DNA from 2 places in the Cytobacillus sp. FSL M8-0252 genome. Region 1 is predicted to be linked to the other one. Evidence: a T-box and tRNA genes for the amino acid it is inferred to sense, from the RefSeq annotation. Region 1 holds a T-box; the other holds one or more tRNA genes.

Region 1 (16,034 bases):
TAATCTGCCTAAATAATGAAGGGAGGCATTCACGTCACTTCCACGAATGGATTTTTGAAATCCAGATAAAACATCGTAATGTGCATCACCATCTTTGTCATGTGCCATACTCTTTTTTTGCATGCATTCTTCGGCAGCTGAAAGTGTGATGAGGATAGTACCTGAGTCATCTGGTTCAGTTGAAAGCACTGCCAATTCAAGCGCATTTAGCGAACTACGAACATCGCCTCCAGATGCAGTTGCAAAGTGAGTTAATGCCTCATCTTCTATGTCTATTGTCTTATTACCCAGCCCTCTATCTTCATCAGCAATAGCTACTTTTAATGCCGTTTTAATCTCTTCCACTTCTAATGGCTTTAGTTCGAAAATTTGACATCGACTTCTGATGGCGGGGTTAATTGCATGATAAGGATTGCTAGTAGTAGCACCTATTAAGGTAATCATGCCATTTTCTAAATAAGGTAAAAGAAAATCCTGTTTTGCTTTATCTAAGCGATGAACCTCATCTAATAATAAAATAACCTTACCTGACATCTTTGCTTCGGCTGCTACGACTTCCATATCCTTTTTATTATTTGTCACTGCGTTTAAAGTGCGAAAAGCGAATTTAGTACTACCAGCTATTGCACTAGCAATAGAGGTTTTTCCAATTCCTGGTGGTCCGTATAATATCATCGATGATAGTTGTTTCGCTTTTACCATTCTATGAATAATTTTACCTTCTCCCACGAGGTGTTGTTGACCAATAATTTCATTGATTGTTCTTGGTCTCATTCGAAAAGCTAACGGTTTGATACTCAACTATATCACTCCTAATTAGATAAGAGGCTTATCCTGTTCCTTTTGATAACATATCATAAAATTAAAATAGCTAAAATGATTAACGCTTGCAAATGTGCTATAATAGCAAGGTCTATTTATATGTTGTGAAGAAAAATGTTTTTAACCTATCCAACTACTTATTAAAGAGTATTCTACCATTTAATGGAGGGCGTAAGAAATAAGATTAAAAATAATCTATCCTGTGAGGGCTTGTCAAATGATCAATAATAATAAAATAGGGCAAACAGGACCGAGGTTTATTATCTATTTACTCGGTTTATTAGTAATGAGTTTAGGAATTGTACTCCTTATTGTTGCAGATTTAGGCGCAACACCTTGGGACGTATTGCATGTAGGTTTGTATTATCAATTAGGGTTATCAATTGGCACCTGGTCTATTATTGTTGGTATTCTTGTACTTGCCATTGCGGCAATCATTGGTAAAGAGATGCCAAAAGCAGGTGCTTATCTTAATATGATTCTTATTGGAATCTTTATTGATTTGTATTTATTATTACCGTTTATGACCACTCCTGAAACGATTTGGGGAAAGTTCATTATGTTTGCTTGTGGTCTTTTAATTAATTGTTATGGTATGGGCTTGTATATATCAGCTCGTTTAGGTACTGGGCCACGGGATAGTTTAATGATGGCATTAATGAATCGAACAGGTTGGAAAGTTGCCTATATAAGGTCAAGTATGGAAATTATTGTGTTAGTTATCGGTTGGCAGCTTGGCGGTCCTGTTTTTTGGGGGACAATCGTTTTAAGCTTGGCTACTGGTCCAATAGTCGGTGCAGCATTACCACAATGTCAACGATTTACGAATAAGTTACTTGCACGAATGAAGGAAAGAAAAGTATCGATTGCCTCATAACAGGTAACGATGGAATTTATAGAGAGAATAAAGATGAATAGAGGTGTCGGGAATGAAAATATCGACAAAAGGTCGTTACGGATTAACGATTATGATAGAACTCGCTAAGAAATATGGGGAAGGTCCCGTTTCATTAAAAACAATTGCACAAGCAAATGATTTATCAGAACACTATTTAGAACAATTAATTGCTCCTTTAAGAAATGCTGGTTTTGTGAAAAGTATAAGAGGAGCTTATGGCGGATATATACTTGGAGATGAGCCATCAAAGATCACTTCAGGCGATATTATTCGCGTATTAGAGGGTCCGATTAGTCCAGTTGAAGGGATAGAAAATGAAGAACCAGCTAAAAGAGAATTATGGATGCGTATACGTGACGCAGTGAAAGAGGTATTGGATAATACAACGATTGAGGATTTAGCAAACCATAAAGATAATGGTGAATCCGATGCTTATATGTTTTATATTTAACAGATTGGCAAGAAGGTGAAAAAAGTGGAAAGAATTTATTTGGATCATGCGGCAACAAGTCCGATGCATCCTCAAGTAATTGAAGTAATGATGCGAATGATGCAAGAGGATTACGGAAATCCATCAAGCATTCATTCTTTTGGTAGAGAAGCAAGACAAGTACTTGATCGGGCAAGAGAAGTAATGGCATCAAGTATTGGAGCTATTGCAAACGAGATTATTTTCACAAGTGGTGGAACCGAATCCGATAATCATGCTATTTTTGGAGTAGCTCGAGCGAATCAAAATAAAGGTAAGCATATCATCACTTCAGAAATTGAACATCATGCAGTACTACATGCGTGCGAAGAGCTTGAAAGAGAAGGATTTGAAGTAACATATTTACCAGTCAACAATGAAGGGGTCATTGAGGTAGACACTGTTAAGAAAGCGTTACGAGATGATACAATTTTAGTTACCATCATGTATGCGAATAATGAAGTTGGTACCATTCAGCCCATCGCTGAGATAGGTAAACTGCTCGTTAATCATCAAGCAGTCTTTCATACAGATGCGGTACAAGCTTATGGCCTATTGCCTATAGATGTGAATGAAGCAAATATTGACTTACTTTCTGTTTCAGCTCACAAAATAAATGGTCCAAAAGGTATTGGATTTCTATATTGCCGGAAAGACATTTCCCTTCCTTCAAGATTGTTTGGGGGCGAGCAAGAAAGAAAGCGTAGAGCTGGAACGGAAAACGTACCTGCCATTGCTGGTTTTTTAGAAGCAGTGAAAGTAAGTCAACAAAATAGAGGGGCTAAAAGTACGCACTTTCAACAATTAAGAGAAATGTTCTTGCAAACATTGATAGAAAATGGAATAAAGTTTAAGCAAAACAGTTCGCTTGCTGAAACACTTCCTCATGTATTAAACTTAAGCTTTCCAGGAACAAATGTGGAAGCTATGCTTGTTAATTTGGATTTGGTAGGGATTGCCGCATCTAGTGGTTCTGCATGTACAGCAGGATCTATAGACCCATCGCATGTACTGGTCGCGATGTTTGGTAAAGGAGATGAGCGGTTAGCTAACTCTATAAGGTTCAGCTTTGGCTATGGTAATACATTAGAACAAGCAGGTGTAGCTGGAAAAGAAGTAAGTAAAATCGTGCAACGATTTCAGGCATAAATAAAGTATAGCAAAGAGAGGTGAAGACAATGACAAAAGCGCCAAAAGATACGCGAGTTGTTGTTGGGATGTCCGGTGGCGTTGATTCATCGGTAGCTGCACTCCTTCTCAAAGAACAAGGCTATGATGTCATCGGCATTTTTATGAAAAACTGGGATGACACCGATGAAAACGGTGTATGTACAGCGACGGAAGACTATGAAGATGTAATCCGCGTATGTAATCAAATCGGTATTCCATACTATGCTGTCAACTTTGAGAAGCAATATTGGGATAAAGTGTTCACCTACTTTCTTGAAGAATATAAAGCAGGTAGAACACCGAACCCCGATGTCATGTGCAATAAGGAAATAAAATTTAAAGCGTTTCTAGAACATGCGATGCATTTAGGTGCTGATTATTTAGCAACTGGTCATTATGCGCGTGTAGAAGAAAGAGACGGCGAAGTAAAAATGCTTCGTGGCCTTGATGAAAACAAAGATCAAACGTATTTCCTTAATCAGCTTTCGCAAGATCAATTAAAAAAAGTAATGTTCCCAATCGGCAATATTAAAAAGTCAGAGGTAAGGGAAATTGCGGCAAAAGCAAATTTAGCAACAGCTACTAAGAAGGATAGTACAGGTATTTGTTTTATTGGTGAAAGAAACTTTAAAGAATTCCTAGGTAACTACTTACCAGCTCAACCAGGTAATATGGAGACATTTGATGGTAAAGTAGTCGGTAAGCATGATGGTTTAATGTATTATACAATTGGTCAAAGACATGGTTTAGGGATCGGTGGCGCAGGTGAGCCTTGGTTTGCGATTGGTAAGGACTTGAAAAGGAATGTTCTTTATGTAGGACAAGGCTTTCACCATGAAAAATTATATTCCGATTCCCTTGTAGCTGTGAATGTAAGTTGGGTATCTGAAAAAGAAATGCCACAAACATTTGAATGTACAGCTAAATTTAGATATCGTCAGACAGACAATAATGTAACGGTGGAACGCTTAGCGGACAATAAAGTTCGAGTGAAGTTTCATGAGCTAAGTAGAGCGATTACCCCTGGCCAATCAGTTGTTTTTTATAACGGTGACGAATGCTTAGGCGGAGCAACAATTGATGAAGTATATATTAATAGTAATCAACTCACATATGTAGGATAAAAAATCAGGCAAATTGATTGCCTGGTTTTTTATTTTTCCCACGTTTTTATGATAAATCTTCAACAAGTTACTGAGTCTAGAATGGATACGCACAAATGCCGCAAATCATCGAAGTTAACTTTTCTCCTCTCATTCTTTGGAGAAGCTGGAAAATCAAGCCGTGTACCAACTATATTATGTTCAATTCTAAAAACCTAAACAAATTATGCCTGAACGTTTAGCCTGTGAATGAAGTCATAACGAAAAATATGCTATACTATTTCGAAGAGTAAAGAGATAGAAATGGAGTCGATAAATAATGGATAAAAACCAACAAGGTATTCAATATATGCAAGAAGGTAAATGGGAAGAAGCAGCTAAGATTTTTATGGGAGCCATTGATGAAAACCCTGAGGATGCGGTTTCTTATATCAATTTTGGTAATGTTTTATCAGCCGTTGGCGACGGAGAACGAGCATTGAAGTTTTTTCTAAAAGCAATTGAACTTGATGAAAACGCGGGTGTTGCTTATTATAGTGTCGGAAATTTACTTTTTGAAAAAGAACAATTTGACGAGGCTAAAAATATGTTTGAACAAGCGATGCAAAAAGGAATCGACCATGGAGACAATTATTTTATGTTAGGTATTTCCCTTATGCAATTAGAGCAAGGGAAATTAGCATTACCATACTTGCAACGTGCAACTGAATTAAATCCACAGGATGCAGAAGCGGCGTTTCAATATGGTCTTTGCTTAGCGCAATTAGAATTAATAGATGAAGCCATTAAGCAACTACAACAATGTATTGAATTAGATGAGGAACATGCAGATGCTCATTATAATCTCGGTGTCGCTTATGGTTTTAAAGAAGACGTGCAAAAGGCACTCGCTCATTTTAATCGTGCATTGGATATACAACCGGATCATATGCTTGCCGGCTACGGTAAGAAAATGATTGAAAAACAAGCATAAGATAAAAAACAAGATGCGCTTAAAAAGGAAGGAGCATATGGGATGGATGAGCAGAATTCATTAGATTTATTTGCTGAACAAAAAACGTATGTAAAGGGCAAGCATCTTGTGACTATTTTCCATAATGAGAGTAATCTTTATACGGTTTTACGTATTCGGGTGCTAGAGACAAATGCACAATATGAAGAGAAAGAAGCGGTCATTACTGGCTACATACCGAAAATCCATGAAGAGGAGACCTATACATTTTTAGGGGAATGGAAGGAACATCCAAAGTTTGGGTTGCAATTCCATGTAGAGCAGTACAAGAAAGAAATGCCTCAAACAAAAGAAGGTGTCGTTAATTATTTATCAGGTGACCTCTTTAAAGGAATTGGTAAGAAAACGGCACAAAGTATCGTGGACGAGCTTGGAGAAAATGCGATCAATAGCATTTTAAATAATCCTTCATTATTAGATGGGATACCAAAATTAGCAAGTGAAAAAGCGAAAGTTTTATACGACACACTTGTGGAGAATCAAGGAATTGAACAAGTCATGATTCACCTCAATCAACTTGGTTTTGGTCCACAACTATCTATGAAGATTTTTCAAACATATAAAGATCAAGCAATAGATATTTTGCAAAAAAAACCTTATCAACTCGTAGAGGATATTGAAGGGATTGGCTTCCATCGGGCAGATGAGATTGGACAACAAGTGGGAATGTCAGGTAGTCATCCTGACCGTATTAAAGCAGCATGTTTGTATGTGCTTGATAGTGAAAGTGCACAGGCAGGTCACGTATATGCTGAAGCAGAAGAATTACTCCCTGCTGTCAAAAAACTATTAGAGGAAAAAGCGACTGAGGTAATCCCTTACGAGGCGATTAGTGAAGCAATCTTAAAGCTCGGAGAAGAGAGAAAAGTGATTGCAGAAGGACAGCAGTTATATTTACCTTCTCTTTTCTTTTCTGAAAAGGGAATCGTTACAAATATCAAACGTATACTCAATCAAACGGAATTTAATGAACAGTTTCCTGAATCGGAATTCCTCCTTGCTTTGGGACAATTAGAAGAGCGACTTTCGGTACAGTATGCGCCATCTCAAAAAGATGCCATTCAAAAAGCGTTAATGTCGCCAATGATGATCTTAACTGGTGGTCCAGGTACGGGCAAAACAACGGTTATTCAAGGAATTGTTGAATTGTATGGTGAATTACATGGCTGTAGTTTAAATCCGAAAGACTATAAAAAAGAAGAGCCTTTTCCTTTCTTATTAGCTGCACCTACTGGAAGAGCTTCGAAAAGAATGGCAGAATCTACAGGATTACCAGCTGTGACGATTCACAGATTGCTTGGTTGGAATGGAAGTGAGGGTTTTGACCATCATGAAGAAAACCCGCTTGAAGGGAAAATTCTTATTGTTGATGAAACTTCCATGGTTGATATATGGCTAGCCAATCAACTTTTTAAAGCGATCCCTGAAGAAATGCAAGTCATACTTGTTGGTGATGAAGATCAATTACCATCTGTGGGCCCAGGTCAAGTATTAAGAGATTTATTACTTTCTGAACGTATCCCTTCGGTTATGTTGACAGATATTTATAGGCAATCGGAAGGCTCGTCAATTATTGAGTTAGCACATGAAATGAAAAAGGGAAGATTGCCGCAAAATATTACTCAGCAACAAAAAGACCGTTCCTTTTTTCAATGCCAACCAGGTCAAATTGGCACGGTTATCGGGCAAGTAGTGCGAAATGCAAAGAAAAAGGGGTATTTAGCAAAGGATATTCAAGTACTTGCACCGATGTATCGTGGTCCTGCAGGTATTGATCGCCTTAATAAAATGATCCAAGAAATTTTCAACCCTAATGAAGATGGTAGTAGAAAGGAAATTGCTTTTGGTGATGTTGTCTATCGCATTGGAGACAAGGTGTTGCAATTAGTCAATCAACCTGAAAACCACGTTTATAACGGTGATATGGGTGAAATTATTTCCATATTTTATGCAAAAGAGAACACAGAGAAACAAGATATGGTTATTGTTTCTTTTGACGGAGTGGAAGCAACGTATACAAAACAGGATTTAAATCAAATCACTCATGCCTATTGTTGTTCCGTTCATAAGTCACAGGGCAGTGAGTTTCCGATTGTTATTGTTCCGGTCGTTAAAAGTTATTACCGGATGTTACGGAGGAATTTATTATATACTGCCATTACACGAAGCAAGCAGTTCCTTATATTATGCGGTGATGAAGAAGCGTTAAAAATGGGTATACAACGATTGGATGATCAATCGAGGCGATCTAACTTACGATTGAAGTTACAAGATGAAATCTTCGAAGGAGAGACCATTGAAGCTGTAGATGAATCATTAACATATGAAGATTATTTGATGAAAGTCGACCCGTTGATAGGAATGGAAAATATCACACCTTATGATTTTTTAGAGGCTGATTAGACTAAGATGAGAGATTTTTCTCATCTTATTTTTTTACCTATATACATAAAACAAATTGCCAACCTGGAAAAAGAATGACTCGCACCATCTTTGAACAAAATAACAATGTTCAAAGAAGGTGGGAGTAACTTTTGCGAACATTTTCCTTATTAAGAGGCTTGTCGGTAATCGTGTTGAATAACGGTAGGGCAATAGGTGAAGTGAATGATCTCTTCATCTCACCCGAAGGATTAGTGAAGGGACTATGGGTGAAGAACCACTCATTTATTCGTAAATCCTTTTTTCTAGATATTAAAGATGTGTACTCATTTGGTTGGGATGGTGTGATGATTGAGAGTTGTGATGTATTAACAGCTATACCAAAGCATAGTGATTTTACAATTGCTAGTGAAAATCGTCTGGCTGGCCGAATGATGATGACAAGAGAGGGCGATCGCCTAGGACTTCTTCAAGATGTATATTTCAATGAAGAATTGGGCACAATCGTAGGGTATGAACTATCAGATGGCTTCTTTTCTGATGTACTTGAAGGAAAGAAAGTAGTTAAAGCTAGTTGCGCACCAGCGATTGGAAAGGATGCCATTATTGTAAATGTAGAATAAGGTAGGTGTCCTTTCCATGATGCTTCAATGTCCTAATTGTCAAAGCAAAGATGTCGGTAAGATTGGCATAAATCAATATTACTGTTGGAATTGCTTTATCGAACTCTCATTGTCTAAAGGAATTATTCACACTCACCAAGTGGAAGAAGATGGGTCTTTAAGTTCTTTAGATGACTTATTTGATGAAGAAGAGCGTCGTTTTTCTTCATAAAAATTCTTATGAGAGGTGTCATATGATGAATAAAATGTTAACCTCAGCAGCTGTCATAGGCGCAGGTGTAGCTGCATATAGCTATATGCAGAAAAATAACATCGTCTCAAAAAGAGATATGAAAAAAATACAAAGAAAAGTAATGAAAATGTTTTAAATGTTTTGGCGTCCTCAATCAAATAGATTGGGGACGTTTTTTCGTATCTGTGCTATGTCAATAAATGAATCCATTCCGTCCCTTGTTTAACTTGTATGTATAATTCATATGCTCTCTTCTCAAGATAGTAAAGGGAGGCGTAGTGCATGGACGTTCGTATGAAATGGTTGTACCATTTAGGCTTTGTTTTGCTTGTTCTCATTTTACTTTATATCTTTTTTCAATTAAAAGAATTATGGCTCCCTCTTTTAAAATTACTGCTTGTTGTGCTGATTCCGTTTTTACTTGGGGCGTTTTTTACTTATCTCTTACACCCTATTGTTGAAAAGTTACATCAAACGGGTATGCACAGAGGATTAGCAGCTTTAGGAATTTATTTATTATTTTTTGGTGGTGTTGGCTACGGATTGTATAAAGGGATTCCGGCTTTTATTCATCAACTAAATGATTTAGTTGATCATGCGCCAGAGTTTGCCGAGCAATATCGCTCTTTTATTGCTTTGATTCAAGAACGCACATCTGAATGGCCAGAAACATTACAATTACGTGTAGAGGATGGGATTAACAATATTGAAGCAGCATTAGATAAATTATTAACAAAGGCAATTAATATATTGCTTGAGATTCTTAATTATGCTTTAATCATCGCTATTATCCCATTTATCTCCTTTTACCTTTTAAAAGATTATACGGATGTAAAAAAAGCAGTCTGGTACTTAACGCCAAGAAGATGGAGAAAAGAAGCTGTTTTGTTTATAAGAGATGTTGATAAGTCACTCGGAGGTTATATTCGTGGGCAGCTCCTTGTATGTTTAGTAATCGGGGTGATTTCAGCTACTTTATTTTGGGTGTTCGGTATGAAGTATCCATTGTTGCTTGGTTTTATCATTGCAATAACCAATATTATTCCGTATTTTGGTCCAATTATTGGTGCAGTCCCAGCGGTGATTATTGCAGCGACCCTGTCAGTCAAAATGGTGATTATCACATTAATTATTATAGTTGTATTGCAATTTGTGGAAGGGAATATATTATCTCCTTTAATTGTAGGGAAAAGCTTACATATGCACCCCCTCATTATTATGCTTTCATTACTAGCTGGTGGAGAAGCTGGCGGTATCATTGGTTTAATTATGGCTGTTCCGATTTTGGCAATCCTAAAAATTAGTCTTATACATGCACGTAAACTATTAATGAACCGACATAGGGCAGATAAGGTATAGTTTCAGCTGAATTTGTTGATACTGTTAGACATTGATATTGACAAAAGAGCAAAAATCTAGCTATAATTCGACTATATCTATTTAAATAATGTAAGATGTTGATGGAAGAAGTATGTTATAGTCCATTCGAAAGAGAGGAAATTCCATGGCTGAGAGAATTTCTCGATGAAGGATAACAGAAAGCTAATCCGGAGTGCAGTTAACTACTGCCGTTCACCGCGTTAAGGTGCTTTGAGAGGTGAGAGTTTTCTTTCACAATCAGGGTGGTACCGCGAGCTTAAGTCCTCGTCCCTGTATTGGGGATGAGGGCTTTTTTTTATGGTTACATAAATTTTTTAGGAGGTTTTTTTATGAAACATTTAACTGGTGCAGAAATTAGACAAATGTTTTTAGATTTTTTTAAAGAAAAAGGTCACGCAGTGGAACCAAGTGCTTCTTTAGTACCACATGAAGATCCGTCACTACTATGGATTAATAGTGGTGTAGCTACATTGAAGAAATATTTTGATGGTCGAGTGATTCCCGAAAATCCAAGGATCGTTAATGCACAAAAATCAATACGTACCAATGATATCGAAAATGTTGGGAAGACAGCACGTCACCATACATTCTTTGAAATGCTTGGGAATTTTTCTATCGGTGACTACTTTAAAGAAGAAGCGATTCTATATGCTTGGGAATTCTTGACGAGTCCAAAATGGATTGGTTTTGAAGAAGACAAATTATCTGTGACAATCCACCCTGAGGACGATGAAGCGTACAAATTATGGAGAGAAAAAGTAGGTGTACCAGAAGAACGAATTATTCGGTTGGAAGGGAATTTCTGGGATATTGGTGAAGGACCAAGTGGACCGAACACAGAAATTTTCTATGATAGGGGAGAAGAGTATGGTAACGATTTAAATGATCCTGAGCTCTATCCTGGGGGAGAGAACGAACGTTACTTGGAAGTATGGAACCTTGTATTTTCTGAGTTTAACCATAATCCAGATGGAACATATACTCCACTACCAAAGAAAAATATTGATACGGGCATGGGCTTAGAGCGTATGGCTTCAGTTGTGCAAAATGTAAAGACGAATTTTGACACAGATCTATTTATGCCAATCATTAAAGGAACAGAAGATATTTCTGCTGAGAAATATGGAAAAACTGCGGAACAAGATGTCGCATTTAAAGTGATTGCTGACCACATTCGTACAGTAGCATTTGCAATTGGTGATGGTGCTCTTCCATCAAATGAAGGTAGAGGATATGTTCTTAGACGATTATTACGTCGCGCGGTTCGTTATGCGAAACAAATCAATATTCATCGTCCGTTCATGTTTGAGTTAGTACCAGTGGTTGCAGAAATAATGGTTGATTATTATCCACAAGTAAAAGAAAAAACGGCTTTTATTCAAAAAGTCATTAAAAACGAAGAAGAACGCTTCCATGAAACGTTACACGAGGGTTTAGCTATTCTTTCAGAAGTAATGAAAAAAGAAAAAGCTAATGGACATACTGTAATCGATGGAAAAGATGTTTTCCGTCTTTATGATACGTATGGTTTCCCCGTTGAATTAACAGAGGAGTACGCAGAAGAAGAAGGGATGAGCATCGACCATGATGGCTTTGAAAAAGAGATGGAAAATCAGCGTGATCGCGCTCGAGCTGCTCGTCAAGATATAGATAGTATGCAAGTCCAGGATAGTGTCCTAGGTGAAATTACGGTAGACAGTAGGTTTGTTGGGTATGAACAATTGACGATTGATACTGAAGTAGCTGCAATTGTAAGTGGTGGCGAGCTAGTAGACCAAGCTGGTCAAGGCGAAGAGGTTCAATTAATATTGACAGCTACTCCTTTCTATGCTGAAAGTGGTGGGCAAATCGCTGATAAGGGAACTCTAACAGCAAGTGGCGTGAGGGTTGAAATAAAAGATGTGCAAAAAGCTCCAAATGGACAAAACCTCCATCGTGCAGTTGTCACAGAAGGAGAATTAAAAGCTCATTCATCGGTTAAAGCATCTGTAGATTATTTTAATCGTAATAAAATCGTAAAAAATCATACTGCGACACATCTTCTTCACCAAACATTGAAAGATGTATTAGGTACGCATGTAAATCAAGCAGGTTCTCTCGTTGAACCAGATCGACTAAGATTTGACTTTTCTCACTTTGGACAAGTAACAGGAGATGAGTTAGAGAAAATCGAAGCCATTGTTAACGAGAAAATTTGGAATAGCTTAAATGTGCAAATTGACCTGAAAGATATTGAAGAAGCAAAAGCAATGGGAGCAATGGCTTTATTTGGAGAAAAGTATGGGAAAATTGTACGAGTTGTTCAAATCGGTGATTATTCATTAGAACTTTGTGGTGGCTGTCATGTGGCAAATACTGCAGTCATTGGTTTGTTCAAAATCCAATCTGAAAGCGGGATTGGTGCAGGCACAAGAAGAATAGAAGCAGTCACAGGTGAAGGTGCTTATAAAATGATGACAGAGCAAATCTCTGTATTAAAAGAGGCTGGAGCTAAATTAAAATCAAATATAAAAGATGTACCAGTAAAAATTGACAGCTTACATGCAGAGATCAAGCAATTACAAAGAGAAAATGAATCATTAGCAACTAAATTGGGTAATATTGAAGCTGGAAGCTTGATTGACCAAGTGAAAGAAGTGAACGGTGTAAAAGTATTAGCTGCAAAAGTTCAGGCGACAGACATGAACCACTTGCGTAATATGGCAGATGAATTAAAACAAAAGCTTGCTTCAGCAGTGGTTGTACTAGGTAGTGCGAATGAAGGAAAAGTGAATTTAATTGCCGGTGTGACAGATGATTTGATTAAAAGTGGCTATCATGCGGGTAAATTAATTAAGGAAGTGGCTACTCGCTGTGGAGGCGGTGGCGGTGGACGTCCAGATATGGCGCAAGCCGGTGGAAAAGACCCAGCAAAATTAGAGGGAGCGTTACAATTTGTAGAGGAATGGGTAAAATCCGTTTGATTCCCGAATAGTTTAGTGTAAAATGTAGGTAAACAAAAGCGAATCATAAAAAGAAGAGGTTATATAACCTCTTCTTCATGAACTTGGTGTAGCTATCCATCCTTCTCTTTTTGAATAGGTAGCTTAATCGCTTAAGAACAGAATAGTGAGGTGTAGCAATTGAGCTCATTTGACAAAACGATGAGATTTAATTTTCCTGAGGAACCATTTGAACAAGATGTCAATAAAGTTTTGTTCCATGTTCACGATGCCCTGCAGGAAAAAGGGTATAATCCTATTAATCAAATTGTAGGTTACCTGCTTTCTGGAGATCCTGCCTACATACCCCGTCACAAAGATGCAAGGAATGTGATTCGCAAGTTAGAACGGGATGAAATTATTGAAGAACTTGTGAAGTCGTATTTAAAACAGCAACGAGAGGGATAATATGCGTACAATGGGATTAGATGTCGGCTCAAAAACGGTCGGCGTGGCTGTTAGTGATGGTCTTGGTTGGACAGCCCAAGGCATCGAAACAGTGAAAATAAATGAGGAACAGAATCAGTACGGATTTAAACGTATTGGTGAGCTGCTCAAAGAATATGAAGTAACAAAGGTTGTTGTTGGCATTCCTAAGAACATGAATGGTACAATAGGGCCTAGAGGTGAAGCGAGTCAGTTCTATGGTAATGAACTTAACAAACGTTTCGGTGTTGAGGTTATTTATTGGGACGAGCGTCTCACTACAATCGCTGCAGAGAGAGTCCTACTTGATGCAGATGTCAGTCGCAAAAAAAGGAAAAAAGTGATTGATAAAATGGCGGCAGTCATGATTTTACAAGGTTATTTAGATAGCCAGAATTAAGAGGTGAAAGAAATGGATCACGGAGAAAACAATATCACAGTAGTAGATGAGGAAGGTAACGAGCAGCTTTGCGAAGTGCTTTTTACTTTTGACTCTGAAGAATTTGGCAAATCTTATGTTCTTTATTATCCAATTGGTGCAGATGAGGATGAAGAAGAGGTTGAAATTCATGCATCTGCATTCGTTCCAAGTGAAGATAATACTGATGGTGAATTAATGCCAATTGAAACGGACGAAGAATGGGACCTTATCGAAGAGATGTTAAATACATTTTTAGAAAACGAAGAAGAATAAATTTGAAAAGACCCGCGTATTTAGTGGGTCTTTTTTTTATGTTCTATCATTCTTCGCAGGTGAACTTGCGACTAAGGCTAACCCAGAATTAATATCACACAACAAAAAAACATTAAGTAAAAAAAGACTTAGCAAAATATAACCTATCTCAAAAAAACCCTCCACTTTCAGCATTGCCCTCATTTCTATCTCATTCTCTATAAACTTAACTCATTCATTATTAAGGGAGAGGTATTATTGATTAACGCTTTCAGTATAACTGATTCGTTCTATAGTAGAAGAATTTTGTCTAAATATGCTATCCTATGACAGAAAGTATAGTATAATAATCCGAGATGTATGAGAGCTATTTTCCAGCTATTAATACAGTAGCAACATGAGGCGAAAAGGAAGTATGAATAGTAAGGGGAAATAGTTGCAAGGAGGTTTACCATGACAGATGATAAAAAAGGTAAGATGAAAAAACAGTTGATAGAGAGGCAAACAGAGGCGAAAGTTGTGCGTAAAATCGTGTTAATTGCAGCCATAATATTATTTGTAATCATAGGTGTTGGAGGGCTAGGTGGGTTCCTTTATGTGAATTCTGCTTTAAAACCTGTTAATCCAGATAACGACAAAGTCAAAAATGTCGAAATCCCTATAGGCTCATCCGTTTCAGGGATCGGACAAGTATTAGAAGAGAATGGGATAATAAAGGATGCTAGAGTATTCAAATACTATGTGAAGCTAAAGAATGAATCAGGCTTTATGGCAGGAACTTATGAACTGGCACCGGCGATGACTTTAGGTCAAGTCATATCAGAGCTGAAAACTGGAAATGTTGATCAAGAAGTCGTGTTTAAAGTCACACTTCCTGAAGGCAAGCAGTTGGAGCAAATTGCAGCAATTATAGCAGAAAAAGCAGGCATGGACGGAGACGAAGTCTTTGCAGAATTAAATGATAAAGCATTTGTACAGAAAATGCAGGAGAAATTTCCAAGTGTCATTACTGATGATGTTTTTGCGGAGAATATTAAATACCCTTTAGAGGGTTATCTATTCCCTGCCACATATGATTACTACAAAGAAGATGCAACGTTAGAAGAAATTGTAACACCAATGATTAAGAAGACAAGTGAAGTGCTTGCTCAGTACACAGATGCAATGGAGAACAAAGAGATGTCTGTCCATGAATTACTCACAATGGCTTCATTAATCGAAGAAGAGGCCACTGCACAAGTGGACCGCGATAAGATAGCCAGCGTTTTTTATAATCGTATGGATGAAGATATGCCTTTACAAACAGATCCCACCGTTTTATATGCACATGGTGAGCATAAGGAAAGGACATTGTATAAGCATTTAGAAATAGATGACCCATATAACACATATAAATACAATGGCCTAACACCTGGACCGATTGCTAATGCAGGTTCAACTTCTATTGAAGCTGCATTGAATCCTGAAGAAACGGATTATTTGTATTTCCTAGCTACACCAGAAGGAGAAGTTTTATTCTCTAAAACATTGGATGAACATAATGTGAAGAAAAATGAGCACATAACTAGTAATAATTAAAAAATAGAGGAAGCTAAAGAGGTGTGAATGATGTTAGATCATCATTTATGATAAAATCTCATAGCTTTCCTCTTTTTTATGTGGTAAAATAGCACAAGCATTTTATATATTTTTTTATGTGGCGTATCATGCAGATAGCGTAGATGGTCCAAGCTCTTGTTGACAATCTACTAATGTGAGCGCTTTTTTTCTTGCATATGCAAAGGATGGAAGTTAAATTAATAGAGGTGAAAGTAATTGCTAAATGATGAGCTAATTACATATATGCAAAAATTAATACCGGAT
Region 2 (16,034 bases), 450 kb from region 1:
TTTTAAAATTATTAATAACTACTAAATAGGTCAATTAAATTTTCTGCAAAAACAAACAAAAATTTTATACCACTAAATGAACTTGCACTTATGTTAAAAAGCCTTTCCAGTTGGAAGGGCTTTTTAACATAAGTCACCATTATAAGTCAGTTACTTCAAATCGGAAGTTAACATGCCATACACAATACTATCTGTCCATTCATTTTTATTCCAAAAATCTTGTATGAAATGTGCTTCCTTTCTCATACCAATTCTTTCACATAATTTTTGTGAAGCTATATTTCGTGCATCTAGATTAGCCTGTATACGATGTACATTAAATTCATCAAATAATTTATAGACCAAACTACTTACTGCTTCTGTTGCCAAACCTCTACCAGCAACTTCATTTGAAAAACTATAACCAATCTCAACAGTATCTTTCATTTCTGTATACCATACGGATAAATCACCAACTACTATATTCTTGTATATAACTGCCAAACTTAACATGGATTCTTTAGTGAGTGCACAGTTTGCTAACTTTTTATCAAACCTTTTATTCATATCTTCGTCAGTCCACTTCTCATGTAATAAGAACTTACAAGTATCATCATTATTATAAATAGCAAATACATCCTGTAAATCATTACGCTTAAAAGGTCTGATTAGTAGTCTTTCTGTTGTGATATTCAAGTTAGTTCTTCCCCCTTGCTTTTATTCTACAAACATTTCTTATAGTATCTAGCCTCCTTTTATATGTTACCTTAAATACATATTTCACCATAGTAAATGAATAGCCTCTTCACCTAAATTCTCCGTTTCTTTAAGGAAAACCCTTCATTAACTCCTTAAATAAGTACATTTATAATAGGAGTGCTTAAAAGATGTTGGGATACATTCTCATCTTTAAGATGTAATTATATTGTTGCATCAATTATTGTTTACATCGATAAAAATACTAATGTTTAGAAACAAGAAATTTAAAAAGATGCAATGAGGAAGAAGTTTCTGAATAAAAATAAGCCCTTCTTAATGGAGGGGGCTTTTTAACTAAAGCACCTCTAGCCATTGAAACTGGCTCAATAAATGAAAGTCCCAACACCAATTATACAGTTGGGACTTTTAATACCTTATTTTACAAATGGAAATTTCCTGCTCTTTTTACAACCTTATGACCCCAAAATTGCTACTCCGTAATTCTAGACACCTTTTACAGTTCTTTTAGATTAAGTAAAACCTCTGTTAGCTTTTATTTTTATTAAAATGATGGATATGTAATTTTTCCTGTTTCTACTAATTCCTTCAAACCTAAGAACATATAATGCCAACCTTGTTCGGTCTCTTTTTTCCAATCTTCATGTGCTTTTTGAATATCTGCAGTAGTCCAATCTTTTTCATGGATTACGTTAATTTCTTGTGTGAAAATCATTTCACAGCCAGATTCAAGCGATTCGATTTCCACTGTAATGTCGTCTTCTAAATCACTAAATTGAGGCATTTTGAATGTGAAAACAAGTTTCGCTGGTGGTTCAACCAATTTGTATTCTCCAATAGCTCGATAATCTTTCCCATCCCGATGATCCACAACTTCCCATGTTCCACCTACACGAGGATTACTCTTTGCCACTTTATTTGTATTTTCCATGGTGAACATCCATTTCTTAATCGTGTCTGCTTTAGTCCACGCGTCAAATACTTTTTCTGCTGGAACATTAAATTTGCGTTTCATATTAAGGGTTGTTATTGATGTTTTTGCCATCTGAACCATCCTCTCAACGATTATTATTCTTTTGATTCATTCTTACGTCTTTACTACTTGAAACGTTGCTCTTATATACGAAAGTGGCCTTTCAAAAAAATAGTATAACCAATATTGGATAATATTACAAAACCATCAATGGTTAAATCTCGATACTTTTTCTTGAGAACGTCAGAATGAAAGCAGGATATCAAGAAGTTATCATTTCAGCCAATTTTCAAAGACTTTGTAGCCATCAATTTGTATTCATTCTCTACACCATACGTATCAGCGAGTTGTTGATAACACCAATGAGACTTAATCCCATATATGGATTCTAGGTATTCCTGCTGATCTTAAGTAATCCAATAACTGACCGGTATGAACAGATTCATGATAAGCAATTCGTAATAGCATGTCACCTAAATCTCGTATGTAACCTGCATCGGAACGGTCAATTTTTATATTAAATAGGTCTTCTTCTGAAAATGATTTAATTGTATTTATAAATTGCTGTCTATATGGTTCAGCAAAATCCAATTCTGCATTTACAGAAGTGAAAGGACGATTTTCGAATGGAGAATTGAATTTGGACAAACTCCTTCTATTTTTAATTGCTAGGTGATAATAATGTTCGCTTTCTAACACATGCCTAATCATTTCTAGGCATGTCAAGGCTTCATCATCAGGCTTCCATTCTAGCTTATCTTGAGGAATAGATGTCCAGACCTTAATACTTCTTCTTCTAATTTCGTTGAAGTTTAAAATAATTAAATTAACTGAGTTCATAATATCCTCCTTGAAAATTATATCTTTAATATACACGAATAAACGTTCGTGTTAAAGAGGATTAGTTGAGCATTTAAAAAACAAGATTAGAGGAGTGATGTAGAAGTAAGTGGAAGAATAAGAGAATAAGGCACAGGAGCTGCATTTAACAACGGACTTACTAGCCTTATTCAGTCAAATGAGGTACAGAATTACCATGGAATATGACAATACCATTTAGTGCATTCTTGTGGTTTTACTTCACCTGCAGCAGAAGCAGGAGAAACAATTGTTAAGGTGAGTATATTCAGGATCTTTATAATCGAGTTAGTAACTTATGGAACCGATTCATTTTCTGTCCAACCCTGCTCCTCTCTAATAACATCTTCATCTTCTGGGTTTACAGCATGTACTTTAATGGCAACCCCTGTTTTCAGAATGTTTGCACTTGATTATGTGCTTATACAATTTATGTGATGCTTCTAAAGGTGTTGAATGAGGTTTGTAGTGGGGGAGGATAATTAGACAAAAATAAAAGAAGCCCTGATAAATCAAGGCTTCTTGGTATGGAGAATAGGGGGATCGAACCCCTGACCTCATCGCTGCCAGCGATGCGCTCTCCCAGCTGAGCTAATCCCCCGCTAGATATATTGAAATTATAGCGGGAGAATGAATATTTTTCAATAGTCAAAAATAAAAAATTAGTGCAAGCTTTCTATTTCCATCGACTTTACTCCCGGCACTTGAGAAATTGTATGATAAAAGTCAGTTGTTTTTTTACGATAATCTACTGCAATAGTTAAATAAACTTGTGGGTAGCCCTCTTCAGTATCTTTAATTCTCATCCTGCGAATAGCCGCTTGCTGCTCTTTAATGGTATGAATAATAGTCGTGATCTGTTCCTTCGTTTCAACTGCCATTTTCATCGTAATCTCTTTTTCTCGTAGTTGTCTTGGGCCAATAAGCCCTAATAAGTAGGGAACAACTTCAACTGAAATAATAAGTAATACGACGCCTGCAACAGCCTCCATATAATATCCAGCTCCAACAGCGATACCAATTCCAGCTGCGCCCCAAATTAAGGCGGCGGTTGTAAGGCCGGAAATACTATCATTCCCTCTCCTCAATATGACCCCTGCACCAAGAAAGCCAATTCCTGATACAATTTGAGCTGCTAAACGTAAAGGATCCATTGTAATATTAATATCGTCATTACCTGGAAATATGTATGCTGATTCTATTGACACAATAGTGAGAAGACAGCTAACGATTGAAATGACTAGGCTTGTTTTTAAGCCAACTGGTTTACGTTTTAGTTCTCTTTCTAGTCCTATAATAAGACCAAGCACAGCTGAAATCCCTAACTTCATTAGGACATCCATTTCTAATCCGTACATAATATCGCCTGCTTTATCATTTAATAAATTTTAAATAAGTTACCTTTACTATAGGTTTAAGGTGTAAAATAGTCTATACCTAAATATCAATATATAGAGACAAGGTGATAGCATGGGGTAGTTAAGATGAATCCGCTTTTTGTATTAGCTATAGGAGTTGTTTCAGTTTCAACTTCAGCCATTTTTGTAAAGTTGATTTCAGCTCCCCCTGGTATTATTGCTTTTTATCGTCTCCTTTTTTCAGTCGTGCTTATGATGCCAATCTTTCTTTTAAAATATGTTCATGAAATTCGTCATATTACAAGCAAGGATTGGCTGTTTTCTATCATTGCGGGTATTTTTTTAGCTTTCCATTTTATTTTATGGTTTGAGTCTCTTCAATACACATCGGTTGCTAGCTCGACTGTGTTAGTTGCCTTACAACCGATTTTTGCATTTATAGGTACTTATCTCTTCTTTAAAGAAAAAACTTCTTGGAAATCCATTTTGTCAACTATAACTGCGATAGGCGGTTGTATCATTATTAGCTGGGGTGATTTTCTACTAAGTGAAAAGGCGCTCTATGGAGATTTGTTAGCACTCATCGCCTGTGGGCTAGTAACAGGGTATTTACTGTTTGGGCAGACCGTCCGTCAAAGAGTATCCCTGATTACTTATACATTTATTGTATACAGTATTAGCACATTGACACTTTTTATCTATGTCATGCTTAACAAACAACCTTTGTATCCTTATCAAGTAAATGACTGGATTTTTTTAATTCTCTTAGCACTTTTTCCAACATTATTAGGCCATACATTATTTAATTGGTCTGTAAAGTATTTAAGTACTTCTGTTATTTCGATGGCTACTTTGTTTGAACCTGTGGGTGCAGCCATTTTAGCTTATTTTGTACTACAAGAAAGAATAGCTTGGTCACAAATTTTGGGTGGGCTATTTGTTATAGTAGGGCTATCTTCCTTTTTAATAGATGAAAGAAGAAGAAGAAAGAAACGATTATAGGCAAATAATGAAGATCAAGTTTAGAAAATGAAGCAAAAGGTGAGCCAAGAATGAGCTCACCTTTTTTATATAAATAAATAGGATAATCTACTAAAAATAAATGCAGCTGTTACGGTGAAGATGAAAGTTCCTCCATAAACTTTACCTGGTGAATTAGCGATGCGAATACCTTCCACATAAGCGAATGAAAATAAAAAAAGGGCCATAATTACTGATACGTATAGTGCTACATCTTCCAGCTCTATTCACACCTTTCATATATAATAGAATGAGATTAGTAGATTATATGACCCATTCTCAACTTTATGACAAATATTTATGATAAGGATGAAGAGAAAGAGAGATTACTTATTGAGTTAAGACGGGAGCTTAGAAGAAGGGAAGAATGATTGAAGAGTATCTGAAGAGTATCTATATATAAGTAAAGCAAAAGATAATTAATAGTTTCTTGTGGTTATCAATTAATGGAAACGCTTAACTATATGATAGTTACGATACTTAATAAAAATATGAAAAACTTGATTAAAACTTTTAAAATTATATTGCAAACACTTTTTAATCATGATATAGTTATTTTTGTTCCCGATAAAAGAAAAATTTACTAATTTAATCACTTAAATTATTTTAAAAAAATAGTTGACGTGATGAAGACGGGATGTTATGATAATAAAGTCGCTTTTAAAGCGAACGAGATTGTTCTTTGAAAACTGAACGAACATAAAACGTCAAGCGTAATTCTAAAAAGCTGATTTATCAGCAACAAAGCACCATAGGTGCAAATGAGCTAATCAAACACTTTATTGGAGAGTTTGATCCTGGCTCAGGACGAACGCTGGCGGCGTGCCTAATACATGCAAGTCGAGCGAATCTGAGGGAGCTTGCTCCCAAAGATTAGCGGCGGACGGGTGAGTAACACGTGGGCAACCTGCCTGTAAGACTGGGATAACTCCGGGAAACCGGGGCTAATACCGGATAATATCTATTTATACATATAATTAGATTGAAAGATGGTTCTGCTATCACTTACAGATGGGCCCGCGGCGCATTAGCTAGTTGGTGAGGTAACGGCTCACCAAGGCGACGATGCGTAGCCGACCTGAGAGGGTGATCGGCCACACTGGGACTGAGACACGGCCCAGACTCCTACGGGAGGCAGCAGTAGGGAATCTTCCGCAATGGACGAAAGTCTGACGGAGCAACGCCGCGTGAGTGATGAAGGTTTTCGGATCGTAAAACTCTGTTGTTAGGGAAGAACAAGTATCGGAGTAACTGCCGGTACCTTGACGGTACCTAACCAGAAAGCCACGGCTAACTACGTGCCAGCAGCCGCGGTAATACGTAGGTGGCAAGCGTTGTCCGGAATTATTGGGCGTAAAGCGCGCGCAGGCGGTTCCTTAAGTCTGATGTGAAAGCCCACGGCTCAACCGTGGAGGGTCATTGGAAACTGGGGAACTTGAGTGCAGAAGAGGAAAGTGGAATTCCAAGTGTAGCGGTGAAATGCGTAGAGATTTGGAGGAACACCAGTGGCGAAGGCGACTTTCTGGTCTGTAACTGACGCTGAGGCGCGAAAGCGTGGGGAGCAAACAGGATTAGATACCCTGGTAGTCCACGCCGTAAACGATGAGTGCTAAGTGTTAGAGGGTTTCCGCCCTTTAGTGCTGCAGCAAACGCATTAAGCACTCCGCCTGGGGAGTACGACCGCAAGGTTGAAACTCAAAGGAATTGACGGGGGCCCGCACAAGCGGTGGAGCATGTGGTTTAATTCGAAGCAACGCGAAGAACCTTACCAGGTCTTGACATCCTCTGACAATCCTAGAGATAGGACTTTCCCCTTCGGGGGACAGAGTGACAGGTGGTGCATGGTTGTCGTCAGCTCGTGTCGTGAGATGTTGGGTTAAGTCCCGCAACGAGCGCAACCCTTGATCTTAGTTGCCAGCATTTAGTTGGGCACTCTAAGGTGACTGCCGGTGACAAACCGGAGGAAGGTGGGGATGACGTCAAATCATCATGCCCCTTATGACCTGGGCTACACACGTGCTACAATGGATGGTACAAAGGGCTGCAAGACCGCGAGGTTTAGCCAATCCCATAAAACCATTCTCAGTTCGGATTGTAGGCTGCAACTCGCCTACATGAAGCCGGAATCGCTAGTAATCGCGGATCAGCATGCCGCGGTGAATACGTTCCCGGGCCTTGTACACACCGCCCGTCACACCACGAGAGTTTGTAACACCCGAAGTCGGTGGGGTAACCTTTTGGAGCCAGCCGCCTAAGGTGGGACAGATGATTGGGGTGAAGTCGTAACAAGGTAGCCGTATCGGAAGGTGCGGCTGGATCACCTCCTTTCTAAGGAATATACGGAATTAACTTGATGTTAGACTGTTCGTTCAGTTTTGAGAGTATAATCTCTCAATTCAATCGTTCTTTGAAAACTAGATAATGTAATGAAGAAGATTACCGAGTAATCGCCACCTTAGTTATTTTTTCTCTCTATATATTATAGATTGATTTAAAATACTAAACTTTTTTAATAAACACAACCGAGAGGCTTGTGAGAAGCAAGCAGTTCAAGGAAGCGAGCGAGGAAACACCGGAGTGTGCGTCTTGTGCACATGAGGATGTTGACGAGTGAGCTGACGCCGAAATGCGTAGCTTATCGCAAGCCGAACAATGGTTAAGTTAATAAGGGCGCACGGTGAATGCCTTGGCACTAGGAGCCGATGAAGGACGGGACTAACACCGATATGCTTCGGGGAGCTGTAAGTAAGCTTTGATCCGGAGATTTCCGAATGGGGAAACCCCCTATCCGTTATGGGATAGGATCCATACCTGAATACATAGGGTATGGAAGGCAGACCCGGGGAACTGAAACATCTAAGTACCCGGAGGAAGAGAAAGCAAACGCGATTCCCTGAGTAGCGGCGAGCGAAACGGGATTAGCCCAAACCAAGAGGCTTGCCTCTTGGGGTTGTAGGACATTCTATACGGAGTTACAAAGGAACGAGATAGACGAAGAGGTCTGGAAAGGCCCGCCATAGGAGGTAAAAGCCCTGTAGTTGAAACTTCGTTCCCTCCAGAGTGGATCCTGAGTACGGCGGGACACGAGAAATCCCGTCGGAAGCAGGGAGGACCATCTCCCAAGGCTAAATACTCCCTAGTGACCGATAGTGAACCAGTACCGTGAGGGAAAGGTGAAAAGCACCCCGGAAGGGGAGTGAAAGAGATCCTGAAACCGTGTGCCTACAAGTAGTTAGAGCCCGTTAATGGGTGATAGCGTGCCTTTTGTAGAATGAACCGGCGAGTTACGATTACATGCGAGGTTAAGTTGGACAGACGGAGCCGTAGCGAAAGCGAGTCTGAATAGGGCGAATGAGTATGTGGTCGTAGACCCGAAACCAGGTGATCTACCCATGTCCAGGGTGAAGTCCAGGTAACACTGGATGGAGGCCCGAACCCACGTACGTTGAAAAGTGCGGGGATGAGGTGTGGGTAGCGGAGAAATTCCAATCGAACTTGGAGATAGCTGGTTCTCTCCGAAATAGCTTTAGGGCTAGCCTCATGCGTAAGAATCTTGGAGGTAGAGCACTGTTTGGACTAGGGGCCCTCATCGGGTTACCGAATTCAGACAAACTCCGAATGCCAAAGATTTATCCATGGGAGTCAGACTGCGAGTGATAAGATCCGTAGTCAAGAGGGAAACAGCCCAGACCACCAGCTAAGGTCCCAAAGTATACGTTAAGTGGAAAAGGATGTGGAGTTGCTTAGACAACCAGGATGTTGGCTTAGAAGCAGCCACCATTTAAAGAGTGCGTAATAGCTCACTGGTCGAGTGACTCCGCGCCGAAAATGTACCGGGGCTAAACGTATCACCGAAGCTGTGGATTGAACATCGTTGATGTTCAGTGGTAGGAGAGCGTTCTAAGGGCGTTGAAGCTAGACCGTAAGGACTGGTGGAGCGCTTAGAAGTGAGAATGCCGGTATGAGTAGCGAAAGATGGGTGAGAATCCCATCCACCGAATGCCTAAGGTTTCCTGAGGAAGGCTCGTCCGCTCAGGGTTAGTCGGGACCTAAGCCGAGGCTGAAAAGCGTAGGCGATGGACAACAGGTTGATATTCCTGTACCACCGTATTCTGTTTGAGTGATGGGGGGACGCAGGAGGATAGGGTAAGCGCACTATTGGATGTGCGTCTAAGCAGTTAGAGGGACCATGAGGCAAATCCCATGGTCATATACCTTGAGCTGTGATAGCGAGGGAAATTTAGTACCGAAGTTCTTGATTCCACACTGCCAAGAAAAGCCTCTAGCGAGGAATAAGGTGCCCGTACCGCAAACCGACACAGGTAGGCGAGGAGAGAATCCTAAGGTGAGCGAGAGAACTCTCGTTAAGGAACTCGGCAAAATGACCCCGTAACTTCGGGAGAAGGGGTGCTCATTAGGGTGTTAAAGCCTTGATGAGCCGCAGTGAATAGGCCCAGGCGACTGTTTAGCAAAAACACAGGTCTCTGCGAAGCCGCAAGGCGAAGTATAGGGGCTGACGCCTGCCCGGTGCTGGAAGGTTAAGAGGAGAGGTTAGCTCACGCGAAGCTTTGAATCGAAGCCCCAGTAAACGGCGGCCGTAACTATAACGGTCCTAAGGTAGCGAAATTCCTTGTCGGGTAAGTTCCGACCCGCACGAAAGGCGTAACGATCTGGGCACTGTCTCAACGAGAGACTCGGTGAAATTATAGTACCTGTGAAGATGCAGGTTACCCGCGACAGGACGGAAAGACCCCGTGGAGCTTTACTGTAGCCTGATATTGAATTTTGGTACAGCTTGTACAGGATAGGTAGGAGCCTTAGAAGCCGGAGCGCTAGCTTCGGTGGAGGCGTCGGTGGGATACTACCCTGGCTGTATTGAAATTCTAACCCACATCCCTTATCGGGATGGGAGACAGTGTCAGGTGGGCAGTTTGACTGGGGCGGTCGCCTCCTAAAGAGTAACGGAGGCGCCCAAAGGTTCCCTCAGAATGGTTGGAAATCATTCGTAGAGTGTAAAGGCACAAGGGAGCTTGACTGCGAGACCTACAAGTCGAGCAGGGACGAAAGTCGGGCTTAGTGATCCGGTGGTTCCGCATGGAAGGGCCATCGCTCAACGGATAAAAGCTACCCCGGGGATAACAGGCTTATCTCCCCCAAGAGTCCACATCGACGGGGAGGTTTGGCACCTCGATGTCGGCTCATCGCATCCTGGGGCTGTAGTCGGTCCCAAGGGTTGGGCTGTTCGCCCATTAAAGCGGTACGCGAGCTGGGTTCAGAACGTCGTGAGACAGTTCGGTCCCTATCCGTCGTGGGCGCAGGAAATTTGAGAGGAGCTGTCCTTAGTACGAGAGGACCGGGATGGACGCACCGCTGGTGTACCAGTTGTCTTGCCAAAGGCATCGCTGGGTAGCTATGTGCGGAAGGGATAAGTGCTGAAAGCATCTAAGCATGAAGCCCCCCTCGAGATGAGATTTCCCATAGCGCAAGCTAGTAAGATCCCTGAAAGATGATCAGGTTGATAGGTTAGAGGTGGAAGTGTGGCGACACATGTAGCTGACTAATACTAATCGATCGAGGACTTAACCAAAAACGAAAAGCGAAAGCGCCTTGCACAGGTGCGACAAGCATAAGACAGATTTGACAGGAGGTTGTTCTTTAACCTCATGACAAATTTGACTTATGACCTCGAGCACCTAGGCGCTGTGGCTGGACAATACGAAATGCGGGCGGCTCCAAGCCGCCGCAGCTAGACAGCACTACGTAAGTAGTCGCATCAGCAACGCATAGGCGATTACTCATAAATATCTTCTTCAACATTACCTAGTTTTCAGAGAATGATTTAAAATTTCTCTTGAAAATATTATTAAAGACGTTATAATAATATATGTCTTTAAAAAGTCCGGTGGCGATAGCGAGAAGGTCACACCCGTTCCCATACCGAACACGGAAGTTAAGCTTCTAAAGCGCCGATGGTAGTTAGGGGCTGTCCCCTTGTGAGAGTAGGACGTTGCCGGGCATACATATTGGAGGATTAGCTCAGCTGGGAGAGCATCTGCCTTACAAGCAGAGGGTCGGCGGTTCGATCCCGTCATCCTCCACCATTTTTTGTGTGTATTTGCCGGCCTAGCTCAATTGGTAGAGCAACTGACTTGTAATCAGTAGGTTGGGGGTTCAAGTCCTCTGGCCGGCACCACTCGTGCTTTGTACGAGCCATTAGCTCAGTTGGTAGAGCATCTGACTTTTAATCAGAGGGTCGAAGGTTCGAGTCCTTCATGGCTCACCATTTGATCATTTTAATATGCGGGTGTGGCGGAATTGGCAGACGCACCAGACTTAGGATCTGGCGCCGCAAGGCGTGGGGGTTCGACTCCCTTCACCCGCACCATTTTTCATTTTAAATATTTGCGGAAGTAGTTCAGTGGTAGAACATCACCTTGCCAAGGTGAGGGTCGCGGGTTCGAATCCCGTCTTCCGCTCCAATATGTGCCGGGGTGGCGGAACTGGCAGACGCACAGGACTTAAAATCCTGCGGTAGGTGACTACCGTACCGGTTCGATTCCGGTCCTCGGCACCATTCTTTTTAAAATTAAGCGCCCGTAGCTCAATTGGATAGAGCGTTTGACTACGGATCAAAAGGTTAGGGGTTCGACTCCTCTCGGGCGCGTTTTGTATCGGGAAGTAGCTCAGCTTGGTAGAGCACTTGGTTTGGGACCAAGGGGTCGCAGGTTCGAATCCTGTCTTCCCGACCACTAGATATACATATATATTTTTAGGGGCCTTAGCTCAGCTGGGAGAGCGCCTGCTTTGCACGCAGGAGGTCAGCGGTTCGATCCCGCTAGGCTCCACCAATTAATTTTATACAATATATTCTATGGCGGTGTAGCTCAGCTGGCTAGAGCGTACGGTTCATACCCGTGAGGTCGGGGGTTCGATCCCCTCCGCCGCTACCATAGATAGAATGATGGACCTTTAGCTCAGCTGGTTAGAGCAGACGGCTCATAACCGTCCGGTCGTAGGTTCGAGTCCTACAAGGTCCACCATTATTCGGAGGAATACCCAAGTCTGGCTGAAGGGATCGGTCTTGAAAACCGACAGGGGTGTTAAAGCCCGCGGGGGTTCGAATCCCTCTTCCTCCGCCATTCATATTATTATCGCGGGGTGGAGCAGTCCGGTAGCTCGTCGGGCTCATAACCCGAAGGTCGCAGGTTCAAATCCTGCCCCCGCAATCTGGTCCGGTAGTTCAGTTGGTTAGAATGCCTGCCTGTCACGCAGGAGGTCGCGGGTTCGAGTCCCGTCCGGACCGCCATTTACATATTTATTATTTTGGCTCAGTAGCTCAGTCGGTAGAGCAAAGGACTGAAAATCCTTGTGTCGGCGGTTCGATTCCGTCCTGAGCCATCTTTTATGGCGGTTGTGGCGAAGTGGTTAACGCATCGGATTGTGGTTCCGACATTCGTGGGTTCGATTCCCATCAGCCGCCCCATTGCGGGTGTAGTTTAGTGGTAAAACCTCAGCCTTCCAAGCTGATGATGAGGGTTCGATTCCCTTCACCCGCTTAAATAGGGGCCTATAGCTCAGCTGGTTAGAGCGCACGCCTGATAAGCGTGAGGTCGATGGTTCGAGTCCATTTAGGCCCACCATTTATATTATTCCGCAGTAGCTCAGTGGTAGAGCATTCGGCTGTTAACCGAACGGTCGTAGGTTCGAATCCTACCTGCGGAGCCATATGGAGAAGTACTCAAGTGGCTGAAGAGGCGCCCCTGCTAAGGGTGTAGGTCGGGCAACCGGCGCGAGGGTTCAAATCCCTCCTTCTCCGCCAGTTGGCCCCTTGGTCAAGCGGTTAAGACACCGCCCTTTCACGGCGGTAACACGGGTTCGAATCCCGTAGGGGTCATAAAAAAGAAGCTGTCAACATAAGTTGACAGTTTCTTTTTTATGTGGCTAACACTTTTTGGATGTTATATTATCTGTCATTAGATGTCAAAATAATTTGAAAAATAACAAGGGATTTTTATACTTAAGACGAATTATTTAAGAAAGAGTAATGTAATACAAGGAGTGGAATGAATTAAGATGAATACAACTGCATACCCCACTGAATTCGAAATGCACTTGTTTCATGAAGGAAGCTTATTTAAGGCATACGAACTGTTTGGATCACACCGTCATAAAGAAGGAGATAATTGGGTTACTTCCTTTACTATCTATGCTCCACATGCCACCTCAATATCATTAGTTGGTTCTTTTAATCATTGGAATGGCGAAGGTTTTTCATTAGATAAAGTAAATAAAGAGGGGATATGGAGAATTCAGCTAGATGGAGATTTAACAGGAGAACTTTATAAATATGCAATTAAGAACAAGGATGAACAAACTTTTTTAAAGGCTGATCCTTTTGCTTTTTGTTCAGAATTACGGCCTAGTACTGCTTCGATTGTTTATTCCTTAGAAGGTTACAAATGGAAGGACCAAGGCTGGCAAAAGGAAAAACAACAAAGGAAAGCATTTTCAGAACCTATGATGATATATGAGATGCACTTAGGTACATGGAAAAAGAGGAATGGCCTTTTATTGACATACAGTGAACTAGCAGAAGAAATCATTCCTTACGTAAAGGAGCATGGTTTTACACATATTGAATTGATGCCTATAATTGAACACCCTTATGATCGTTCATGGGGGTATCAAGGAACAGGCTATTATTCGGCTACTAGTAGATATGGTGAACCAAAAGATTTAATGTTTTTTATTGATCAATGTCATCAAAATAATATTGGTGTTATTTTAGATTGGGTACCAGGACATTTCTGTAGAGATCAACATGGGCTATATTGTTTAGATGGTGAATATGTTTATGAATACGAAACAGAAGCTGATAGGGAAAATTTTGTTTGGGGTACAGCTAATTTTAATTTAAGTAAAACAGAGGTTCATAGTTTCCTCATATCCAATGCTATTTTTTGGATGGAAAAATACCATGTCGATGGATTTAGAATTGATGCAGTATCAAATATCATTTTTTGGCCTAATAACGAGAATAGGGAAAATCCATTTGGTATTCAATTTTTACAGAAATTAAATAAGGCTGTTTTTGCTTATGATCCTTCTATCTTGATGATGGCAGAGGATTCTACAGATTGGCCCCAAGTAACGGCTCCTGTTCACTATGGCGGATTAGGTTTCAGTTATAAATGGAATATGGGGTGGATGAATGATGTATTATCTTATATGGAGAAAGCCCCACATGAACGGCAATACCACCATAATAAAATGACTTTTTCATTAATGTATGCATACTCCGAAAATTTTCTCTTACCGTTATCACATGATGAGGTTGTCCATGGGAAGAAATCCCTGCTAGACAAGATGCCAGGAGATTATTGGCAAAAATTTGCCCAATATCGTTTGCTCTTAGGTTTTATGATGACACATCCAGGTAAAAAGCTGTTATTTATGGGGTTTGAGCTAGGACAATTTGCCGAGTGGAAAGATGAAGCTGAGTTGGATTGGCACTTACTTCAGTATGAAATGCATGCAAAAACGAATCATTATGTGAAGAAGTTAATAAAGTTATATAAGAGATCTAAATCATTATATGAATGGGACCACAGATCAGAAGGTTTTGAGTGGATTGATGCTAATAACCATCAGCAATCCATTTTTTCATTTATTCGTAAAGGAGTAGAAGAACAAGAAATATTAATTGTTGTATGTAACTTTTCCCCTCAAGTATATATGAATTTTCGAATGGGTGTTCCTAAAAATGGGAGTTATAGAGAAGTGTTTAATAGTGATAATAATGAATTTGGTGGCTCCCATTGTATTAATAAACGTGTATTAAATACAAAAAAACTATCCTATCATGGAAAACCATACAGCATCGAAATGACGATACCACCATTCGGTATTTCAGTTTTACGTCCTGTTAGAAAAAGAAAAAGGAGTGATGTTGTAAATGGCTAACAAGAAATGTGTAGCGATGTTGCTTGCTGGAGGCAAAGGAAGCCGCCTTAATTCTTTGACGAAGGAGCTTGCTAAACCAGCTGTACCTTTTGGAGGTAAATACCGCATCATCGATTTTACACTTAGTAATTGTACAAATTCAGGCATCGATACAGTCGGTGTACTAACACAATATCAACCGCTAATACTCAATTCATATATTGGCATAGGAAGCGCTTGGGATTTGGATAGAAGAAATGGCGGTGTGACAGTACTTCCCCCATACAGTGAATCTTCTGAAGTCAAATGGTATACAGGTACGGCAAGTGCTATCTATCAGAATATCAATTATTTAGAGCAACATAACCCCGAATATGTATTAATTTTATCAGGTGACCATATTTACAAAATGAACTATGACTTAATGCTAGATTACCATATTAGTAAAGGAGCTGATGCGACAATCTCTGTTATAGAGGTCCCGTGGCATGAAACAAATCGTTTTGGTATTATGAATACTTCTTTAGATATGAGAATAGAAGATTTTGAAGAAAAACCTGAGCAAGCAAAGAATAATTTAGCATCAATGGGCATTTATATCTTTAAATGGTCAGTACTAAATGAGTTTTTACAAAAGGATAATCAAAATAAGGACTCAAGCCATGATTTTGGAAAAGATATTATTCCTGAGATGTTGAAGTTAAATAAGAAACTTTATGCCTATCCTTTTAATGGTTATTGGAAAGACGTTGGTACAGTTCAAAGTCTATGGGAAGCTAATATGGATTTATTAGATGACAATTGTGAGTTAAATCTTTTTGATCAAGACTGGAGAATTTACTCAGTTAATCCTAACCATCCTCCACAATATATTTCTCCACAAGCAAAGGTCAAACAATCTTTAGTAAATGAAGGATGTACGATTGAAGGCGAGGTAATCAAATCAGTTCTCTTTCAAGGTGTAGCGATTGATAAAGGGTCTGTTATTAAAGAGTCAGTAGTTATGCCAAATACAAGGATTGGTAAGAATGTCATATTAGAAAAAGTCATTGTCCCATCTAATATAGTTATACCAGATGGGACAGTAATTAAAGAAAGAAAAGAAACAAGTGAAGCATTGTTAATCACGCCAGAAAGTATTTGTCATTTTGCATAAATGTAGAACTGTATGATTTTTACTGGGGGGA

Evidence for each region. A T-box is a leader RNA that pairs with one kind of tRNA and senses whether it is charged. The one in region 1 lies ahead of alaS (alanine--tRNA ligase), so its partner is inferred to be a tRNA-Ala.
Region 2: it encodes a tRNA-Ala, which carries the amino acid that the T-box ahead of alaS (alanine--tRNA ligase) is inferred to sense. The anticodon was not compared.

Annotation. Positions count from the first base shown of each region.
Region 1 covers NZ_JBBOWZ010000001.1:3,312,937-3,328,970, reverse strand. Annotated here, with positions in the region: gene MKX83_RS16765 (replication-associated recombination protein A) at 1-801, opposite strand, end outside; gene MKX83_RS16760 (YczE/YyaS/YitT family protein) at 1,040-1,699, shown strand; gene cymR (cysteine metabolism transcriptional regulator CymR) at 1,752-2,171, shown strand; gene MKX83_RS16750 (cysteine desulfurase family protein) at 2,196-3,338, shown strand; gene mnmA (tRNA 2-thiouridine(34) synthase MnmA) at 3,368-4,483, shown strand; gene MKX83_RS16740 (tetratricopeptide repeat protein) at 4,782-5,435, shown strand; gene recD2 (SF1B family DNA helicase RecD2) at 5,478-7,877, shown strand; gene MKX83_RS16730 (PRC-barrel domain-containing protein) at 8,009-8,479, shown strand; gene MKX83_RS16725 (hypothetical protein) at 8,499-8,690, shown strand; gene MKX83_RS16720 (DUF3918 family protein) at 8,716-8,847, shown strand; gene MKX83_RS16715 (AI-2E family transporter) at 8,994-10,070, shown strand; T-box leader at 10,160-10,366, shown strand; gene alaS (alanine--tRNA ligase) at 10,421-13,054, shown strand; gene MKX83_RS16705 (IreB family regulatory phosphoprotein) at 13,214-13,480, shown strand; gene ruvX (Holliday junction resolvase RuvX) at 13,482-13,898, shown strand; gene MKX83_RS16695 (DUF1292 domain-containing protein) at 13,911-14,192, shown strand; gene mltG (endolytic transglycosylase MltG) at 14,625-15,749, shown strand; gene MKX83_RS16685 (O-methyltransferase) at 15,987-16,034, shown strand, end outside.
Region 2 covers NZ_JBBOWZ010000001.1:3,767,300-3,783,333, reverse strand. Annotated here, with positions in the region: gene MKX83_RS19085 (SDR family oxidoreductase) at 1-29, shown strand, start outside; gene MKX83_RS19080 (GNAT family N-acetyltransferase) at 151-675, opposite strand; gene MKX83_RS19075 (SRPBCC family protein) at 1,241-1,741, opposite strand; gene MKX83_RS19070 (DinB family protein) at 2,039-2,509, opposite strand; tRNA gene MKX83_RS19065 (tRNA-Ala) at 3,056-3,128, opposite strand; gene MKX83_RS19060 (MgtC/SapB family protein) at 3,190-3,885, opposite strand; gene MKX83_RS19055 (DMT family transporter) at 4,012-4,887, shown strand; rRNA gene MKX83_RS19050 (16S ribosomal RNA) at 5,685-7,233, shown strand; rRNA gene MKX83_RS19045 (23S ribosomal RNA) at 7,560-10,492, shown strand; rRNA gene rrf (5S ribosomal RNA) at 10,804-10,921, shown strand; tRNA gene MKX83_RS19035 (tRNA-Val) at 10,931-11,006, shown strand; tRNA gene MKX83_RS19030 (tRNA-Thr) at 11,023-11,098, shown strand; tRNA gene MKX83_RS19025 (tRNA-Lys) at 11,113-11,188, shown strand; tRNA gene MKX83_RS19020 (tRNA-Leu) at 11,206-11,290, shown strand; tRNA gene MKX83_RS19015 (tRNA-Gly) at 11,310-11,384, shown strand; tRNA gene MKX83_RS19010 (tRNA-Leu) at 11,391-11,479, shown strand; tRNA gene MKX83_RS19005 (tRNA-Arg) at 11,496-11,569, shown strand; tRNA gene MKX83_RS19000 (tRNA-Pro) at 11,578-11,654, shown strand; tRNA gene MKX83_RS18995 (tRNA-Ala) at 11,678-11,753, shown strand; tRNA gene MKX83_RS18990 (tRNA-Met) at 11,779-11,855, shown strand; tRNA gene MKX83_RS18985 (tRNA-Ile) at 11,869-11,945, shown strand; tRNA gene MKX83_RS18980 (tRNA-Ser) at 11,952-12,044, shown strand; tRNA gene MKX83_RS18975 (tRNA-Met) at 12,058-12,131, shown strand; tRNA gene MKX83_RS18970 (tRNA-Asp) at 12,135-12,211, shown strand; tRNA gene MKX83_RS18965 (tRNA-Phe) at 12,231-12,303, shown strand; tRNA gene MKX83_RS18960 (tRNA-His) at 12,313-12,388, shown strand; tRNA gene MKX83_RS18955 (tRNA-Gly) at 12,391-12,461, shown strand; tRNA gene MKX83_RS18950 (tRNA-Ile) at 12,469-12,545, shown strand; tRNA gene MKX83_RS18945 (tRNA-Asn) at 12,556-12,630, shown strand; tRNA gene MKX83_RS18940 (tRNA-Ser) at 12,634-12,724, shown strand; tRNA gene MKX83_RS18935 (tRNA-Glu) at 12,728-12,799, shown strand; gene glgB (1,4-alpha-glucan branching enzyme) at 12,979-14,868, shown strand; gene MKX83_RS18925 (glucose-1-phosphate adenylyltransferase) at 14,861-16,003, shown strand.